One region of the Sinorhizobium terangae genome, then DNA from elsewhere that is predicted to be linked to it. Evidence: riboswitches for the same ligand, from Rfam matches in the RefSeq annotation. Region 1 holds a riboswitch; the other holds the start of a gene.
What was found. Region 1 has a riboswitch for S-adenosylmethionine ahead of QA637_RS00730 (O-succinylhomoserine sulfhydrylase). Riboswitches for the same ligand answer to the same signal wherever they lie in the genome.

Region 1 (8,691 bases):
GTGACGTGCGAGTTCTGCTCCACCACCTATCGCTTCGAGGCGAGCGAAGTGCGCTCCCAGTGAGGCGCGCCTCGACTGAGGTGCTAAAGCGTCCTTGGCGCGTCTGGTAAGACGCGCGCCGCTGTAGGAGCCGCACCCTCAGTTCAGGGTGCGGACAAGCCCGGGTGAATCGAGCGAGAAGGCGGGGATCGCCACGTTGAAGGTCTCCCCGTCTTCGGCCTCCATGCTGTAGTGGCCGAACATGACGCCCGAGGGGGTATCCAGCGGGCAACCGGAGGAATATTCGTAAGTGTCGCCGGGATTGAGCAGAGGCTGCTCGCCGATCACGCCGGGGCCACTCACTTCGTCCACCTGGCCGTTCTCGTCGGTAATGTGCCAGTAACGGGTCATCAGGCGAACGGTGATGTCTGAATGGTTTGATATCACGATGCGATAGCCCCAAACATAGCGGCTATCGTCCGGATCCGACTGTTCTTCCAGATAGTACGGTTCGACGGTGACCTCGATGTCGCGAGTCAGGGCACGATACATGTGCAACACCCTATGCCAAATCTATTTGGGTATTCTACTGCAATATGGTTTCGGCAAGAATAACAGCAAGATTGCACGAGGCCCATTCAAATTAGGCGGAGCCGAGATCCATGCTCGACGGTGCGGTGCGCAGGCAGCTTGATCCGCTCCTTGACCGGCTCGGCGCCGCTCTGGTCAAGCGCGGCGTAAAGGCCGACACCATCACGTTTTTCGGTCTCGGTCTCGGACTGGCGGCCGCCGGTCTCATAGCATACCGGTTCTATCTCGCCGGAGCCGTCATGATCCTGCTCAGCCGTCTGTGCGACGGTCTCGACGGAGCCGTCGCACGCGCCAGCCACGGCACGGATTTCGGCGGATTTCTCGATATCGTCCTCGACTTCGCCTTCTATGGCGCAATCCCGCTCGCCTTCATCGTCGCGGATCCAGCTGCGAACGCCCTTGCCGGCGCATTTCTGCTTTTCTCCTTTTATGTCAACGGATCGAGCTTTCTCGCCTATTCCATCATGGCCGAGAAGCGCGCGATGACGACCAGCGTGCGCGGAGCAAAGTCGCTCTATTTCACGACAGGGCTCGCCGAAGCGACCGAGACCATCGTTGTTTTTCTGGCCTTCTGCCTGTTTCCCGGGTGGTTCCCGCCTCTCGCGGCAGTATTCGCGGTCGTCTGCCTTTACACGGCCGTATCGCGGATCGTTCTTGCCCGCCTCAGCTTCTTCGATCCGCAATAAAAACCGCCCGTGCATGCACGGGCGGCATTAACAAAACGGGGCCTGCTATAGTTACGCCTTCACGCTTCTCAAGGCGCGGGCGAAATCCTCGATGAGATCCTCACTGTCCTCGATGCCGGCGGAGAAGCGCACGGTGCCGGAGGAAATGCCGAGTTCGGCGCGAGCTTCCTCCGTAAGGTTCTTGTGAGTTGTTGTCGCCGGATGGGTGATCAGGCTCTTGGAGTCGCCGAGATTGTTGGAGATCCGGATGATTTCCAATGCGTTCTGAAGCGCGAAGGCTGCCTCCTTGCCGCCCTTCAGTTCGAACGCCACCAGCGTCGAACCGCCGCTCATCTGCTTGGCGATGATATCCGCCTGCGGATGGTCCTTGCGGCCGGGATAGATGACACGGCCGACCTGCGGCTGCTCGGCCAGAAAGTCGGCGATCAGGCGGGCGCTTTCGGTCTGCTGCTTCACGCGCAAGGGAAGCGTCTCGACGCCCTTGAGCAATGTCCAGGCATTGAACGGCGACATCGCCGGGCCCGTATGGCGGAAATAATCGTGCAGGTTTTCGTCGATCCATTCCTTGCTGGAAAGCACGACGCCGCCAAGGCAGCGGCCTTGGCCGTCAATGTGCTTGGTGGCGGAGTAGACGACCACATGGGCGCCGAGCTCCAGCGGCTTCTGGAAGAGGGGAGTTGCAAAAACGTTGTCGACGACCAGCTTGGCGCCCACCTGATCGGCGAGTTTCGCGACGCCGGCGATGTCGATCACTTCGAGCGTCGGGTTGGTCGGGCTCTCCAAGAAGAAGACCTTGGTGTTCGGGCGCACCGCCTTCTCCCAGTTTGCGAGATCGCGGCCATCGACGAGCGTGCATTCGACGCCGTATTTGGGCGCGAGCGTTTCCACGACCCAGCGGCACGAGCCGAAAAGCGCGCGGGCGGCGACGATGTGATCGCCGGCCTTCACCTGGCAGAGGATCGCCGAGGCAACGGCGGCCATGCCGGAGGCGGTGGCGCGGGCGTCTTCGGCCCCTTCGAGCATGCACATGCGCTTTTCGAACATGTCGTTGGTCGGACTGCCGTAGCGCGCATAGATGAAGCCGTCGGTCTCGCCCTTGAAACGGGCTTCGGCCGCTTCGGATGTTTCGTAGACGAAACCCTGTGTCAGAAAGATCGCTTCGGAGGTCTCGCCGTACTGCGAACGGAGGGTTCCGCCGTGGACGAGTTGGGTTGCCGGGCGCCAGGTCTTGCTCATGCGACAATCACTTTCAAAACAAAAAAACCGGCCGCGAAACGGGCCGGTTTGACACCCGGCCTTTTTAGCTACTTGTTTAACGTGGCTGCAAGCCGACCGGCCAAATCACCACGGGATAAAGCTCCAATACTGCCTGGGCGTGCTTGCGTCAATTCCCGGAGTTTGGTTTTGTCTGGCAACTGGAATGAGGATCGGTATGGCTCGCGAGACAGGGATTTTGGCCGACCGCGCGATTGCGGCGCTGTTTGCCTCGGGGCGCTTGAAAAGCGAGAGGCCGCTGGATGAGGACCAGATCCAGCCGGCAAGCCTTGATCTGCGCCTCGGCGCCAAGGCGTTTCGCGTTCGGGCGAGCTTCATGCCCGGCCCGGCCCACCTTGTCGCGGATAAGCTCGATCGCCTGAAATTGCATGTCATTGACCTCACCGACGGCGCGGTGCTGGAGACCGGTTGCGTCTATATCGTGCCACTGATGGAGAGCCTCGCACTACCGGAGAACATGTCGGCCTCCGCCAATCCGAAGAGCTCCACCGGCCGCCTCGATATCTTCACGCGCGTCATCACCGACAGGGCACAGGAATTCGACAAGATCCCCGCCGGCTACAGCGGCCCGCTCTATCTGGAGATCAGCCCGCGCACCTTTCCGATCGTCGTCAGGCGCGGCTCCCGCCTGTCGCAAATCCGCTTCCGTGTCGGGCATGCCGTGCTCTCTGAACAGGAGTTGCTGGCGCTGCACGAAAGCGATGTGCTCGTGGCGAGCGAGCGGCCCAACGTCACCGGCGGCGGCATTGCGCTCTCGATCGATCTCAAGGGCACTGGTCCGGACGGCCTCATCGGCTACCGCGGCAAGCACCACACCTCGGTGGTCGATGTCGACAAGAAGGCGGAACACCCGGTCTTCGACTTCTGGGAGCCGCTTTACAGCCGCGGCCGCGACGATCTGATCCTCGATCCGGACGAGTTCTATATCCTCGTCTCGCGGGAGGCCGTCCATGTTCCGCCGCTCTACGCGGCCGAAATGACGCCCTTCGATCCTCTGGTCGGCGAGTTCCGCGTTCACTATGCCGGCTTCTTCGATCCTGGCTTCGGGCACGCGTCGGCCGGCGGCAGCGGCAGTCGGGCGGTGCTGGAGGTGCGCAGCCACGAAGTGCCGTTCATTCTGGAGCACGGGCAGATCGTCGGCCGCCTCGTCTACGAGCACATGATGGAGCGGCCGGAAGGTCTCTATGGCCTCGACCTCGGCTCGAACTATCAGGCGCAAGGCCTGAAGCTTTCCAAGCATTTTCGCGCCGAGTGATGCAGCGATTCACGGCGCTACAGCGACCTTTTGTGCGTCTAATAGGACGCACGACGCTGTAGGCGCTTGACAGAACGCGGCCGTTGATGAAATTTCCGCTTCTGTCGCGGGTGTAGTTCAGTGGTAGAACGCCAGCTTCCCAAGCTTGATGTCGTCGGTTCGATCCCGATCACCCGCTCCACTTCTTCTGTCCCTTGTAACGATGAAGGAACTTCCGGAGTGGCGCCTGCCCGTCTCGTCAAGGTTCCTGTAGCCAGTCGGACAACATCTTGATAATCTCTGGAAAACCAAATCGAATCCGCGTGTTTCCAGGCCGCGGCTCCCAGTGTCGGATCGTCAAGTATCGGATCGCAATGACGCGTGCCCTGAGTCTACGAATTTGCGGAATCCTCGCGCTCTGCGCCTTCCTCATCGCCGAACCGGTGCTCGCGCAATCGCGGGATCTGCCCCTCCTCTTCGACGCCCGCGAACGCATCGCCCGACCGGACCTGACCGGACTCGCGCGGCTTCGTTTTCTGACGACAGTCGATTTCCCGCCGTTCAATTTCATCGACCAATCGGGCAAGCTTTCCGGCTTCCATGTCGATCTCGCCCGCGAAATCTGCCGCGAGCTCGAGATCGAGGACAAATGCCAGATTCAGGCGGTGACCTATGCGGAACTCATCCCGGCGTTGGAACAAGGCCAGGGGGAGGCCGTCGCCGCGGGCATCGCAGTTCGCCCGGAGCTGCGCCAGCGCTTCGCCTTCTCCAGGCCCTTCATGCAGTTGCCGGCTCGTTTTGCGGTCAACACCAAGGCCGAAGATCTCGTGACAAGCACGGCCGCGCTTGACGGCAAGCCCGTCGGCGTCGTTTCCGGCACGACGCACGAGGCCATGCTGAAGGCCTTCTTTCCGAAGGTCGATGCCAAGGCCTTTCCGAACCGGGATGCAATGCTCTCCGCACTGCGGCAGGGTTCGGTTGCGGCCGTCTTCTCCGACGGCATGCAGCTCTCCTTCTGGGTTTCGGCCAGCGCCGCCGGAGGATGCTGCGCTCTGCTCGATGGCGCCTATTTCTCTGAGCGCTTTCTCGGCGAAGGCTTGACGATCATGAACCGCAAGGCCGAGCCGGCATTGACCCAGGCGATCGATCACGCCTTGCTGGCGCTGTCGCGCAGCGGCAGGCTCGAGGAGATTTATCTGCGCTATTTCCCGAACGGTATCTACTGACTCCTACAGCGCCGCGCGTCCAATCGGACGCGCCAAGGCCGCTGTAGCACTTTGATTTGCTGCATGATTTTATCCTTAAATCGATTCCGATTTAAGGAATTATGCAGTAGAGCGCCGTGCGTTCAAATGAACGCACAAAGGACGCTATAGCACTTTGATTCTAGAGCGTTTCAGGTTTTGACAGAAGCATATCCGGCGTTGGCGAAGTAGTTGCTGCATTCGTCGGGCTGGAGTGAGGGGACAAGGCTGCCGAGGTATTTCCATGTCTCCTCGACGGTTCGCTTCTGAGCCGCCCGCATCCAGTGTTTGATTTTGGCGAAGGCCTGCTCGATCGGATTGAGATCGGGCGAGTATGGCGGGAGATACCAGAGCCGCGCGCCGGCGGCTCGGATCATCTGCCGGATGGCCGCCGACTTGTGCGAGCCGAGATTGTCCATGATGACGATGTCGCCGGGTTCGAGCACGGGCACGAGCTGTTGTTCGACATAGGCGCGGAAACACCGACCGTTGATCGGTCCGTCGAAGACGCAAGGCGCTGCCAGCCGGTCGTGGCGCAAAGCGCCGACAAAGGTCAGCGTGCGCCAGTGGCCGTGCGGGGCAAAGCCGCGCAGGCGCTTGCCTCGTGGCCCCCAGCCATAGAGCGGCGCCATGTTGGTCTTGATCCAGGTTTCGTCAATGAACACCAGCCGTCTCGGATCGAGACCGGACTGCCAGGAGCGCCAGCGTTGCCGCCGGCGGGCAATATCGGCACGGGCCTGCTCAAGGGCGAACAGCGTTTTTTTTAAACCGCAACCCCTCGCGGCGCAGGAACCGCCAGACCGTATCGTGCGACACCTTCACCCCACGCGCCGCCAGCTCTTCCTTCAGCCTGTGCAGCGACAAATGCGGCGTCTGGTTGATCCGCTCCGCGATGAACGCACGGTGCGGCTCCAGCACATGCTTGCGGTGGCCGCCCATCTTGCCGGGCGCCACGGACCCGTTCGAACGATAGCGCTGAGACCACTTCACCGCCGACGATACGGCAATGCCGAAACGAGCCGCCACCGATCGGCAGCTTTCCCCCGCCGAAATGGCGCCAACAACACGTTCACGAAGATCGTTCGAAAGAGGTCGCGTCATCGGATGCTGGCCTCCGCTCCAGCCAGCATCTTGAATCACAAAACGGACTAAAACGGAATCCCCTCCGATTCAGTCAAAACCGGAACCGCTCTAGAGCATCTTATCCGCTTTCAGTGATTCCACTTGAAAGCAGGATGCTCTAGCCGCGCCGGAAGGGCAGCATCAGCGACCAGACGAGCCTGGTCGGCTTGTCGCGCCCATAAGCCCGGAGGCCCGTTTCGATCGCATCGTCGCCATTTGCCGGCTGTGCCACATAGGTCGCGAACAGCCGGTCCCAGATGGAAAGATTGAACCCGTAGTTGGAATCCGTCTCGTTTCTCTCGACGGAGTGATGGATGCGATGCATGTCCGGCGTGACGATGAGACGCCGCAGCCTCTTCTCGGCCTTGGACGGCAGTCGCAGATTGGCGTGGTTGAACATGGCGCCGGCGTTGAGAACGATTTCGAAAAGCAGGACGGATAGGGCTGGAGCGCCAAGCGTGACAATGATCGCCGCCTTCCACACCATCGACAGAAGAATTTCCAGCGGATGGAAGCGGAGCGCGGTCGTCAGGTCGACGCCGGGGTCGGTATGGTGGACGCGGTGGATGCGCCAGAGGATCGGCAGCTTATGGGACGCGACATGTTCCAGCCAGACGGCGAAATCCAAGACGACGAATGCGATGAGGCCGGAGAGAAGCGGTGGGAAGCCGAGTGCGGGCAGCGCCCCATATCCGTGTATGCCGGCCCAGAGCGCGACGCCTGTGGCGGCGGCCGGAAAGACGATGCGCAGGAACAGCGAGGAGAGAAGGAGGATCGAAAGGTTCGTCGCCCAACGACGCGCCTTCAAGGCTTTCACGAGCTCCGGTCGTTCCAGACGCGGATGAGAGAGTTCGAGTAGCGCGAGGAGGGCAAAGGCAGCGCCAAAGGCGATGAGGCGCCAGAGCGGTTCCGCAACACCGTAAAACAGCATCCGTTTAGACCTCGTCGATGCGCTGACAGCGCCGCATGTCTTATCAGTCGCGCAAGGGACGCTGTAGCACGTTGAATTGCTGCACGGAACGATGCTCGGCCTGCCGCCTGCGCTCCCAGGGGTTCCGGCGCAAGAGGATCTACTTCCGGAAGCGGGCGATCGCGCCGCGTTCGATGGCCGCGCAGGTCAGTTTGTCGAGCGCCAGCCGGTCGCGCAGCAATTGCAGGAGCCGGATTTCCTCATTGCGAATACGCTGATCGGCGGCCGCAATCTCCACGGCGAGTGCATAGGCCGTGTCATAAAGCCGTTGCGGCAAGGCTTCGCGGATCATTTCGAGAACGACGTCGAGGCCCTCCGGCGCGGCAAGCTGGGCCGAACACTCGCGCCCAATGTCGATCAGCCGATCCTCGTCAAAACCGTCGAAGGCGGGCAGAAACTGGACGAGTCTGCCGATGCCGGCAAACTCGTCGTCGGCCATGTGTCGATCGACAGCGGACATCATCACCATGACATAGATGAACGCTTCGTGTTGGCTGAGGCTCGTGGGCATTTGCCGGACTCCTATCACGGACGGCAGTTAGGAATTTCACGTCGGGCTTACAAGTCCGGTGCCGCGTCGTCCGGTACTGTCGCCACCGGCGGTTCGTCGATGACGAGCGGCGCACGGCTCAGATCGCGCGGGTCATCGCCATAGAAGCCGAGCTTGGCGCTTCGGGCAGCTTCCGCCTTGGCCTCAAGCGGGCTGCCAGGCAGCGGTGTCGCCCAACCGTTACTGACCAGCCATTCCGCCGGGTTTTCGTTTCCGACCTTGCAGGCCGTCGTGACGGTTTTCTTGGAACTCTCTTCGGGCTGATCGCAGACGAGCGCGCGCGCCCTCAGGAAGTTTCGAAAGGCGGTGCGCGCGACCATGCCGCAGGGCCAACTGCGGCCGTTGCGCTCGCAGGTCTTCTCGGCGTTTTCCGGTCCGATATCCTTGAGCTGGACGGTCGTCTCGCCCGAGCGGATCAATCCGGCAGCGAGCGCGACCGGACGCTGGTAGACAATCGTGGTCGCTGCCGGCTTTTCCTTCGGTTCGGAGAGCGGTGGCCGCGGTGCAATGCGCTCGAGCGGCTGCGCAATGCCGTCCTGTGGCACGGCGAAAAGCTGCGGTTCGATTGTCCGTGCCGGCAGGCGGTCGACCTTTCCAGCACCCGCCTTCTGCTCGTGTACTGCTTGCGACTTGGATATTGTCTGCGGCGGTGGGGCGGCAGGCACCTCTGCCGGCGGGTTCGGGGATTCGACCGCTGCTGCATCCGGCGTTTCGAGGGGGAAATCCGGTCCGGCACCTTCCTGATCGCGGATCACGGCGACACCGCCCCAGAGGATGCCTGCATAAAGCAGGAGGGCGAAAAACCCGCCAGCGATTGTGAACGATTGTTGCCGCATCAGGAACGATATCCTACTGGCTGGCCCAGATGATCCGGGCGATCCACTCCACCTCTGGCATTTCGAAATTGCGGTTCGGGTGATCCGGGTTGAGCGACAGGAGCTCGATGCCGCGTGGCGTTTGCCGGGACAACACCTTCGCCATCACCTCGCCCTCGCGGGTCTTGACCACGACACGGTCGCCACGCCGCACCTGTGCCGTTG
Region 2 (8,691 bases), 760 kb from region 1:
AGACCATGTGGGCGACCGGGAAGTAGACGAAGGTGACCCACAGGACGACGAAGAGCATGACGGCCGAGAACTTGATGCGTTCGGCGAAAGCACCGACGATCAGCGCCGGCGTGATGCAGGCGAAGGTCATCTGGAACACGACGAAGACGTATTCGGGAATGAAGACGCCCTTAGAGAAGCTTTCCGCGAGCGTCGTCGTGTCGACGCCGGCGAGGAACATCTTGGAGAAGCCGCCGACGAAGGAGTTGAGCGAGCCGCCATCGGTGAAGGCCAACGAATAGCCGTAGGTCACCCAGATGATCATGACGACGGCGGTGATCATCAGAACCTGCATCAGCACCGAGAGCATGTTCTTGGCGCGCACGAGACCGCCGTAGAAGAGTGCCAGCCCCGGAACGGTCATGAGCAGCACGAGAATGGTCGACAGCAGCATCCAGGTGGTGTCGCCCTTGTCGGGAACCGGCGTTGCCGCAACGGCCTCGGCGGCGGCAGGGGCCGTCTCCTGGGCGAAGGCGACGACCGGCGCAAGCAGGGCGGCAGCGGTTGCGCCCAGGCGTCCAAGAGAGGTGGAAAGTTTGAACGATGACATCTGAGAAATGCTCCCTGAACGGCGTGGTTTACAACGCTTCTGAATCGGTTTCGCCGGTGCGGATGCGCACGGCATGGTCGATCGCGTAGACAAAGATCTTGCCGTCGCCGATCTGGCCGGTCTTGGCGGCAGAGGCGATCGCGTCGACGGCCTTGTCGACGATCTCCGACGGCACGGCGATCTCGACCTTGAGCTTCGGCAGGAAGCTCACGGCGTATTCGGTGCCGCGGTAAATTTCGGTGTGCCCCTTCTGGCGGCCGTAGCCCTTCACTTCGGTTACGGTCAGCCCCTGGATGCCAACTTGGGTGAGGGCTTCGCGAACCTCATCGAGCTTGAACGGCTTGATAATGGCCATCACAATTTTCATCTGGTTTCCCATCCTATTCCGCCTCCGCCGGAGGCCGTTCTCCTTGCTGCTTAAGCGCGCGAAGCGCCGGGCAACCGGAAACAGACATTCAAGGGGCGTGCCAGATTCGACGGGAGGGATTAAGTCATTGAGAAAACGTGCGAAAATAGAATTCCGGGTAGATTGTTCCACGGAATGCTAAAAAATCATCAGATCTTCAGCGTAAAAAATGAGCAGAAATTGAAAAATGCTCAATTATTATTCAGTTGCCTTTTTGCGGATCAATCCTTCCTGCGCCACGGAGGCAATCAACACCCCTGAGCGGTCGAACAGGCTGCCACGGGTCATGCCGCGGGCGCCATGCGCACTCGGGCTGTCCTGGGTATAGAGCAGCCAATCATCCATCTTCGAGGGGCGGTGGAACCACATGGCATGGTCGAGACTGGCAACCTGCAGGTTTCGGTCGAAGACCGAAGTGCCGTGGGCGTAGAGGGAGGTGTCGAGCAGGGTCATATCAGAGAGATAGGCGAGCACGGCCGCCTGCAGATGGCGCTCGTCGGGCACGGTGCCGACAACCTTCACCCATACATCCTGCGTCGGCTGCAGCTTGTCGCGCGAGAAATAGTGCTCGAGCGCGACCGGGCGAATCTCGATCGGTCGCGGCCGTTCCCAGTACCTGCGGATTGCCTCGGGCGCGTGCACGAGGAACTTTTCCTTGAGTTCCTGCTCGCCGGGCAGGGTCTCTGGCATCGCCACCTGCGGCATCTCGAACTGATGCTCGAAACCGTCCTCGTCGTATTGGAAGGATGCCGACATGGAGAAGATCGCCTTGCCGTGCTGAATCGCCACGACCCGCCGGGTGGCAAAGCTCGAACCGTCGCGGATGCGATCGACCTCGTAGATGATAGGGACCGACGGATCGCCCGGCCGCATGAAATAGGCGTGCAGCGAGTGCACATAGCGGCCCTCGTCGACGGTGCGTTGCGCCGCCACCAGAGCCTGGCCGATCACCTGTCCGCCGAAGACCCGTTGCCAGCCGACCTGAGGGCTCAAGCCGCGAAAGAGGTTCTCCTCCAGTTTTTCGAGGTCGAGTATCGCAAGGAGCGCATCCATGGGCGTGGCGGTTTCGGCAGGGCGCGACATTTCGGCGGTCTCCGGTGTAGGAACAGCGATGGCATTGATCTATATAGCCACAGATCAATGCTCAAGTGGGATGGGGCTCAAGTACGATGGGCCCAAAGTGCGACGGGAGAAGCGGATGATCGATGTGTTGATTGCCGGAGGCGGCTATGTCGGTCTGTCGCTTGCCGTGTCGCTGAAGAAAGCGGCGCCCCATCTCGACATCACGGTCGTCGACGGTGCGCCGGAAGGCGCCTGGAAGAAGGACGAGCGGGCGTCCGCCGTCGCCTCGGCCGCTGAGCGGATGCTGGATGTTCTCGGCGTCTGGGATGCGATTGCGCCCGAGGCCGAACCGATCCTCAGGATGGTGATCACCGATTCGAAGGCGGCCGATCCCGTTCGTCCGGTCTTTCTCACCTTCGAGGGCGACGGCGGCGATGGCCGTCCCTTCGCCCATATGGTTCCGAACACGGCACTGGTCGGCGCGCTGCGCGCCGCCTGCAAGGACCTTGGCGTTTCCATCCGGCAATCGACGATGGTCGAGAGCTTCAAGAGCCGCGAGCACGCAGTGGCGATCACGCTTGCCGGTGGCGAAACGCTCGAGGCACGCCTTCTGGTCGCCTGCGACGGCGTTCGCTCCAGGCTGCGCGATGCGGCCGGCATCAAGGTGGTCGAGTTCGACTACGGCCAGTCGGGGATCGTCACGACGGTCGAGCACGAGCGCCCGCACGAGGGCACGGCCGAGGAGCATTTCCTGCCCGCCGGCCCCTTTGCCACGCTGCCGCTGAAGAACAACCGTTCCTCCCTCGTCTGGACCGAGAGCACCTTCGATGCCGAACGCCTCGTCAAGGCAGACGATTTCCTCTTCGACGAAGAGCTCGAACGCCGCTTTGGCCACAAGCTCGGCCACCTCAAGGTCGTCGGCGGCCGCAGGGCGTTTCCGCTTGGCCTGACGCTTGCCCGGGAGTTCATAGCACCCCGCTTCGCGCTGGCGGGCGATGCCGCTCACGGCATCCACCCAATCTCGGGCCAGGGGCTCAATCTCGGTTTCAAGGACGTGGCGGCGCTCGCCGAAACGATCGTCGAGGCGGACCGCCTCGGCCTTGACATCGGGTCGCTCGCGGTCCTCGAGCGCTATCAGATCTGGCGGCGTTTCGATACCTTCCGGATGGGGGTGACGACGGACGTCCTGAATCGGCTGTTTTCCAACGACATCACACCGATCAGGATCGCCCGCGACGTCGGCCTCGGCATCGTCGATCGCATTCCGTCGCTCAAGAATTTCTTCATCCGCCAGGCGGCCGGTGTGGCCGGCGAGCGCGACCCGCGCCTGCTTGCGGGCCAGCAGATCTGAACGATCTTGGACTACAAGAAGTTCTTTCGCGTGTAAGCCCTCATCCGGCCTGCCGGCCACCTTCTCCCCGCAGGCGGGGCGAATGAGACGCGCGGCACCTGTCTGCAGCGATCACGGGAGGAGAGCAAACGGCAAGCTCCCGTCCCCCCCCTCGCCCCCCTCGCGGGGAGAGGGTGAGGGGCAACTACTCAGTGCCAATGATTGCTCACTGCTCCGATAGCTTCATGTCCGGGTGATAGTCCTTGCCTGCCACCTCCTTCACTACCGCCTGGCCGCACTGCATGTGCTGGGTGTCGGCATTGAAGGCGTAGGTCGGCGGACCATGCAGCATCCATCCCTGGTTCAACGCCGCCGTGACCTTGTGGCAGAAGGAGGCGTCGTCAGGGCCGGTGAGGAAGCGGTAGAGTTTCAAGGTTTTGCCTTTCGTCTTTCGATCATGTCCGCCTTGGCGGCGAGTTTCAGGGCCTGGTCGAGATGCAGCCGCTCGACCATGCGGCCGTGGAGATTGATCACGCCCTTGTCGGCGTTTTCCGGAAGGTCGAAGGCGGCGATGATCGCGCGTGCCTCCTCGACTGCCGCCTGATCGACGCCGAAATGCTCGTTCGCCGGACCGATCTGGGCCGGGTGAATGAGCATCTTGCCGTCATAGCCCATGTCGCGCCCCTGGCGGCATTCGGCCTCAAAACCGTCCGCGTCGCGGAAATCGTTGTAGACCGCATCGATGACATCAAGCCCGCTGCCGCGCGCTGCGAGCAGGATCTGCATCAGCCAGGGCACCAGATAGGCGCGGCCGGGATTCGCGGGAACGCCTGTGTCCTTCCCGAGATCGTTGAGCCCGACGACGAAGCAGTCGAGCCTGCCGCCGAAGGTGCGGCCGGTCTCGGCGATTGCCGCAACATTGAGCAGGCCGCGCGGCGTTTCGATCATCGCCCAGAGCCTGAGGCTTTCAGGCGCATCATTTTCGCCAAGCCAGTCGACGGCCGCCTGGATGTCCGACGGGCTCTCGACCTTCGGCAGAAGGATGGCGTCGGGACCGGCGGCAACTGCGGCGGTGAGATCCATCTGGCCGAAGCCTGATCCCAGCGCATTGATGCGAATGACCACCTCACAATCGGGCCTGTGCTTCGAAAGATGCCGGACAAGCGCTTCGCCCTTGTGTTCGGGAGCGACGGCATCCTCCAGGTCGAAGATCACGGCGTCGGCGGCAAGCTGCCGCACCTTTGCCAGGGCGCGAGCATTGTCGGCCGGAACGCAAAGCACGGAGCGACGCAGGCGAGCGGGATGATGATGGGCGATAACAGTTGTCATGGAACCGTTGTGCCCGCCTTTCGATTGTTACGCAAGACGAGCGACTGCAGCGCCGCGCGTGCAATTGGGCGCGCCAAGGTCGCTGCGACACTTTGAAGTGGGCAACCTCTTGCAAGAGGCGCATTGAGCTCCCACATCGCATGTCAGAAAGGTTGAAGATCATGCAAAGCATTCGCTCTGTTCTCCTGACGACCGCAGCCATTGCCATTACCTTGGCAGCTCTCGTCTTCACCGCATCGCTTGCCGTGGCTCTGGCCGGCATCGCCGCCGTCGTTGCGATCGGCAGCGCCATCGCCGCAAGGCTCAATGGCAAGCCCGCGCCTGCGCACGCCCGGGTGAATCCGACCGGAGAACGGCGCGAAATGCGGATCTGGAATGACGGACGCGGCACGATCATCGATCTGTGACGTCTCGCAAACGCAGATTTTCCTTCATTTCGGCGCGAAACTGCTCTAAACGCTCTTCCAACGTTTCCGCTGAAATCGAAGGCCAAAGTCATGGAAAAGTTCGTCAAGCTCACCGGCGTCGCTGCGCCCCTGCCCGTCGTCAACATCGACACGGACATGATCATTCCGAAGGACTACCTGAAGACGATCAAGCGCACCGGCCTTGGCAAGGGACTTTTCGCCGAAGCCCGCTATAACGAGGACGGCACGCCGAATCCGGATTTCGTGCTCAACAAGCCGGCCTACCAGAACGCCAAGATCCTCGTTGCCGGCGACAATTTCGGCTGCGGCTCCTCGCGCGAGCATGCGCCATGGGCGCTCCTGGATTTCGGCATCCGCTGCGTTATTTCGACCTCGTTCGCCGACATCTTCTACAACAACTGTTTCAAGAACGGCATACTGCCGATCGTCGTCAGCCAGGCCGACCTCGACAAACTGATGGACGATGCCAACCGCGGCTCGAACGCCGTGCTTTCGGTCGATCTGGAAGCACAGGAAATCACCGGCCCCGACGGCGGTTCGGTCAAGTTCGAGGTCGATGCTTTCAAACGCCATTGCCTTCTGAACGGCCTCGACGACATCGGCCTGACGCTGGAGAAGGCGAGCGCCATCGATAGCTTCGAGCAGAAAAACGCCGCATCGCGCCCCTGGGCGTAAGCGCGGGCGCCCATGACGCGCAAGCTCATCTCATCCGGTTCCCCTTTCGAAAAGACGGCAGGCTATTCGCGTGCCGTCGTCAAGGGGGACTGGTGCTTCGTCTCCGGTACGACCGGTTATGACTATGCGACCATGACGATGCCGGAGACGGTGGAGGAACAGGCGCGCAACTGCCTGAAGACGATCGAGGGCGCCTTGAAGGAGGCCGGATTCTCGCTTTCGGATGTCGTGCGCAACCATTACTACGTCACGGACGCGAGCTTTGCCGACCGGGTCTTTCCGATCTTCGGCGAGATGTTCGGCGACATCCGCCCGGCGGCGACGATGATCGTCTGCGATCTCATCCGCCCGGAAATGCTGATCGAGATCGAGGTTACGGCGCTTCGCGGGTGAAGCCTGTGCTCTCCAACTGAGCGTAGAGAGACCGAAGAGAAGCCCATGCAGTTCGAAGGCACGGCCGACTATATCGCCGACAAGGACCTGATGATCGCCGTCAACGCGGCAATCCGGCTGGAGCGTCCGCTTCTCGTCAAGGGCGAGCCCGGCACCGGCAAGACCGAGCTTGCACGCCAAATCGCGGCCGCCCTCGGTCTCGATCTCATCGAGTGGAACGTCAAGTCGACGACCAAGGCGCAGCAGGGGCTTTACGAATACGACGCCGTCTCGCGGCTGCGCGACAGCCAGCTTGGCGATCTCCGCGTCAATGACGTGAAGAACTACATTCGCAAGGGCAAGCTCTGGCAGGCTTTCGAGGCGCCGCGGAAAACCGTGCTGCTGATCGACGAGATCGACAAGGCGGACATCGAGTTCCCGAACGACCTCCTGCAGGAGTTCGACCGGATGGAGTTCCACGTCTACGAGACCGGCGAAACGATCCACGCGCGGCACCGGCCGATCGTCATCATCACCTCCAACAACGAGAAGGAACTGCCGGACGCCTTTTTGCGCCGCTGCTTCTTCCATTACATCCGCTTCCCCGATGCCGAGACGCTGGCGCGCATCGTCGAGGTGCACTACCCAGGCATCCGCAAGACGCTGCTGTCGGCGGCACTCACCGCCTTCTACGGCATCCGCGAAGTGCCGGGGCTGAAGAAGAAACCCTCGACCTCCGAGGCGCTCGACTGGATTCGGCTGCTGGTCGCCGACGAGATCGATCCGGCGGATCTGCGCGCCGACCCAAAAACAATGCTGCCGAAGCTGCACGGGGCGCTGTTGAAGAACGAGCAGGATGTACATCTCTTCGAGCGCCTGGCCTTCATGGCGCGCCGCGACGGATGATCCATATGGTACCTACCTTTGCCCCTCACCCTAACCCTCTCCCTGCAAGCGGGGCGAGGGACTTAAGAGGGTGCCGCGAGTCTCCTTCGCCCCGCTTGCGGGGAGAAGGTGGCCGGTAGGCCGGATGAGGGGCGGCCGCGACGGAGCCGAATCGTTTTTCATTGACCGCCAGCCACTTACCGCGCTATCAAACAAACCGTGGTGATTTGGCCGGCCGGCTTGCAGCCACGTTAAAGAAATCGCTAAAGGGCCGAGGAAAAGTGGATTTCCAAGGACCGGTCGCGATCATCTCGCCGCCGGTTTTTTTGTATTGATCGAGTGGACCCCATGCCCATCAAGATTCCCGATACGCTGCCCGCCTTCGAAACCCTTGTGCATGAGGGCGTGCGGGTGATGACCGAGACCGTGGCGATCCGTCAGGACATCCGCCCGCTTCAGATCGGGCTCCTGAACCTCATGCCGAACAAGATCAAGACCGAGATCCAGATGGCGCGGTTGATCGGCGCGACGCCGCTGCAGGTCGAGCTGACGCTGGTCCGCGTCAACGGCCACCGGCCGAAGAACACGCCCGAGGATCACCTGCTCGCCTTCTACGAGACCTGGGAGGAGGTGAAGGGCCGCAAGTTCGACGGCTTCATCATCACTGGCGCGCCGGTCGAGACGCTCGAATACGAGGACGTCACCTACTGGAAGGAACTGCAGCGCATCTTCGACTGGACGGCGACGAACGTACATTCGACGATGAACGTCTGCTGGGGCGCGATGGCGGCGATCTACCATTTCCACGGCATTCCGAAACACCCGCTCAAGGAAAAGGCCTTCGGCGTCTACCGCCACCAGAACCTGAAACCCTCCTCGGTCTATCTGAACGGATTTTCCGACGATTTCGCCGTGCCGGTTTCACGCTGGACCGAGGTGCGCCGCGCCGACATCGACCGCGTGCCGGAGCTCGAAATCCTGATGGAATCGAAGGAGATGGGCGTCTGCCTGGTGCACGAGAAGAAAGGCAACCGGCTCTATATGTTCAACCACGTGGAGTATGATTCGACCTCCTTGTCGGACGAATATTTCCGCGACGTGGATGCCGGCGTGCCGATCAAGCTGCCGCACGATTATTTCCCGCACAATGATGCGGACCTGCCGCCGCAGAACCGCTGGCGCAGCCACGCGCATCTCTTTTTCGGCAACTGGATCAACGAGATGTACCAGACGACGCCCTACGAGCTCGAAAAGATCGGCACGGGAGACCATTGAGCCTCGATGTTCATCCCCTTCTTCCTCGAATTGAAGGCCGCGAAAGTCCCGGTGACGCTCCGGGAGTTCCTGTCTTTGATCGAGGGAATGGAGACGGGAATCGCGACCTTCGACGTCGAGGCCTTCTATTTCCTCGCCCGCGCAGCGCTGGTGAAGGACGAGCGCCACATTGACCGGTTCGACAGGGTGTTCCGGCATTGTTTTGCCGGTCTGGAAGCGGTTTCCCCATCGGAGGCCTTTGGTGAGGCAATCATTCCCGAGGAGTGGTTGAAGAAACTTGCCGAGAAATACCTGACAGAGGAGGAGAAGAAGCTCGTCGAGGCGCTCGGCGGCTTCGACA

Region 2: it holds a riboswitch for S-adenosylmethionine, as region 1 does, so the genes downstream of both, metA (homoserine O-acetyltransferase MetA) here and QA637_RS00730 (O-succinylhomoserine sulfhydrylase) in region 1, are expected to answer to the same signal.

The regions. Positions count from the first base shown of each region.
Region 1 is NZ_CP121659.1:150,426-159,116, forward strand. It holds gene QA637_RS00715 (Hsp33 family molecular chaperone) at 1-63, shown strand, start outside; gene apaG (Co2+/Mg2+ efflux protein ApaG) at 139-531, opposite strand; gene QA637_RS00725 (CDP-alcohol phosphatidyltransferase family protein) at 642-1,256, shown strand; gene QA637_RS00730 (O-succinylhomoserine sulfhydrylase) at 1,308-2,492, opposite strand; SAM riboswitch at 2,536-2,614, opposite strand; gene QA637_RS00735 (2'-deoxycytidine 5'-triphosphate deaminase) at 2,689-3,786, shown strand; tRNA gene QA637_RS00740 (tRNA-Gly) at 3,893-3,967, shown strand; gene QA637_RS00745 (transporter substrate-binding domain-containing protein) at 4,140-4,991, shown strand; one part of gene QA637_RS00750 (IS630 family transposase) at 5,162-5,773, opposite strand; one part of gene QA637_RS00750 (IS630 family transposase) at 5,775-6,110, opposite strand; gene QA637_RS00755 (sterol desaturase family protein) at 6,250-7,062, opposite strand; gene QA637_RS00760 (tellurite resistance TerB family protein) at 7,202-7,612, opposite strand; gene QA637_RS00765 (thermonuclease family protein) at 7,660-8,487, opposite strand; gene QA637_RS00770 (S24 family peptidase) at 8,501-8,691, opposite strand, start outside.
Region 2 is NZ_CP121659.1:3,358,077-3,366,767, reverse strand. It holds gene QA637_RS15975 (ammonium transporter) at 1-589, opposite strand, end outside; gene QA637_RS15970 (P-II family nitrogen regulator) at 618-968, opposite strand; gene tesB (acyl-CoA thioesterase II) at 1,194-2,078, opposite strand; gene QA637_RS15960 (ubiquinone biosynthesis hydroxylase) at 2,194-3,408, shown strand; gene QA637_RS15955 (DUF1737 domain-containing protein) at 3,614-3,820, opposite strand; gene QA637_RS15950 (HpcH/HpaI aldolase/citrate lyase family protein) at 3,817-4,716, opposite strand; gene QA637_RS15945 (hypothetical protein) at 4,878-5,123, shown strand; gene leuD (3-isopropylmalate dehydratase small subunit) at 5,214-5,819, shown strand; gene QA637_RS15935 (RidA family protein) at 5,832-6,212, shown strand; gene QA637_RS15930 (AAA family ATPase) at 6,258-7,097, shown strand; SAM riboswitch at 7,286-7,363, shown strand; gene metA (homoserine O-acetyltransferase MetA) at 7,425-8,351, shown strand; gene QA637_RS15920 (vWA domain-containing protein) at 8,358-8,691, shown strand, end outside.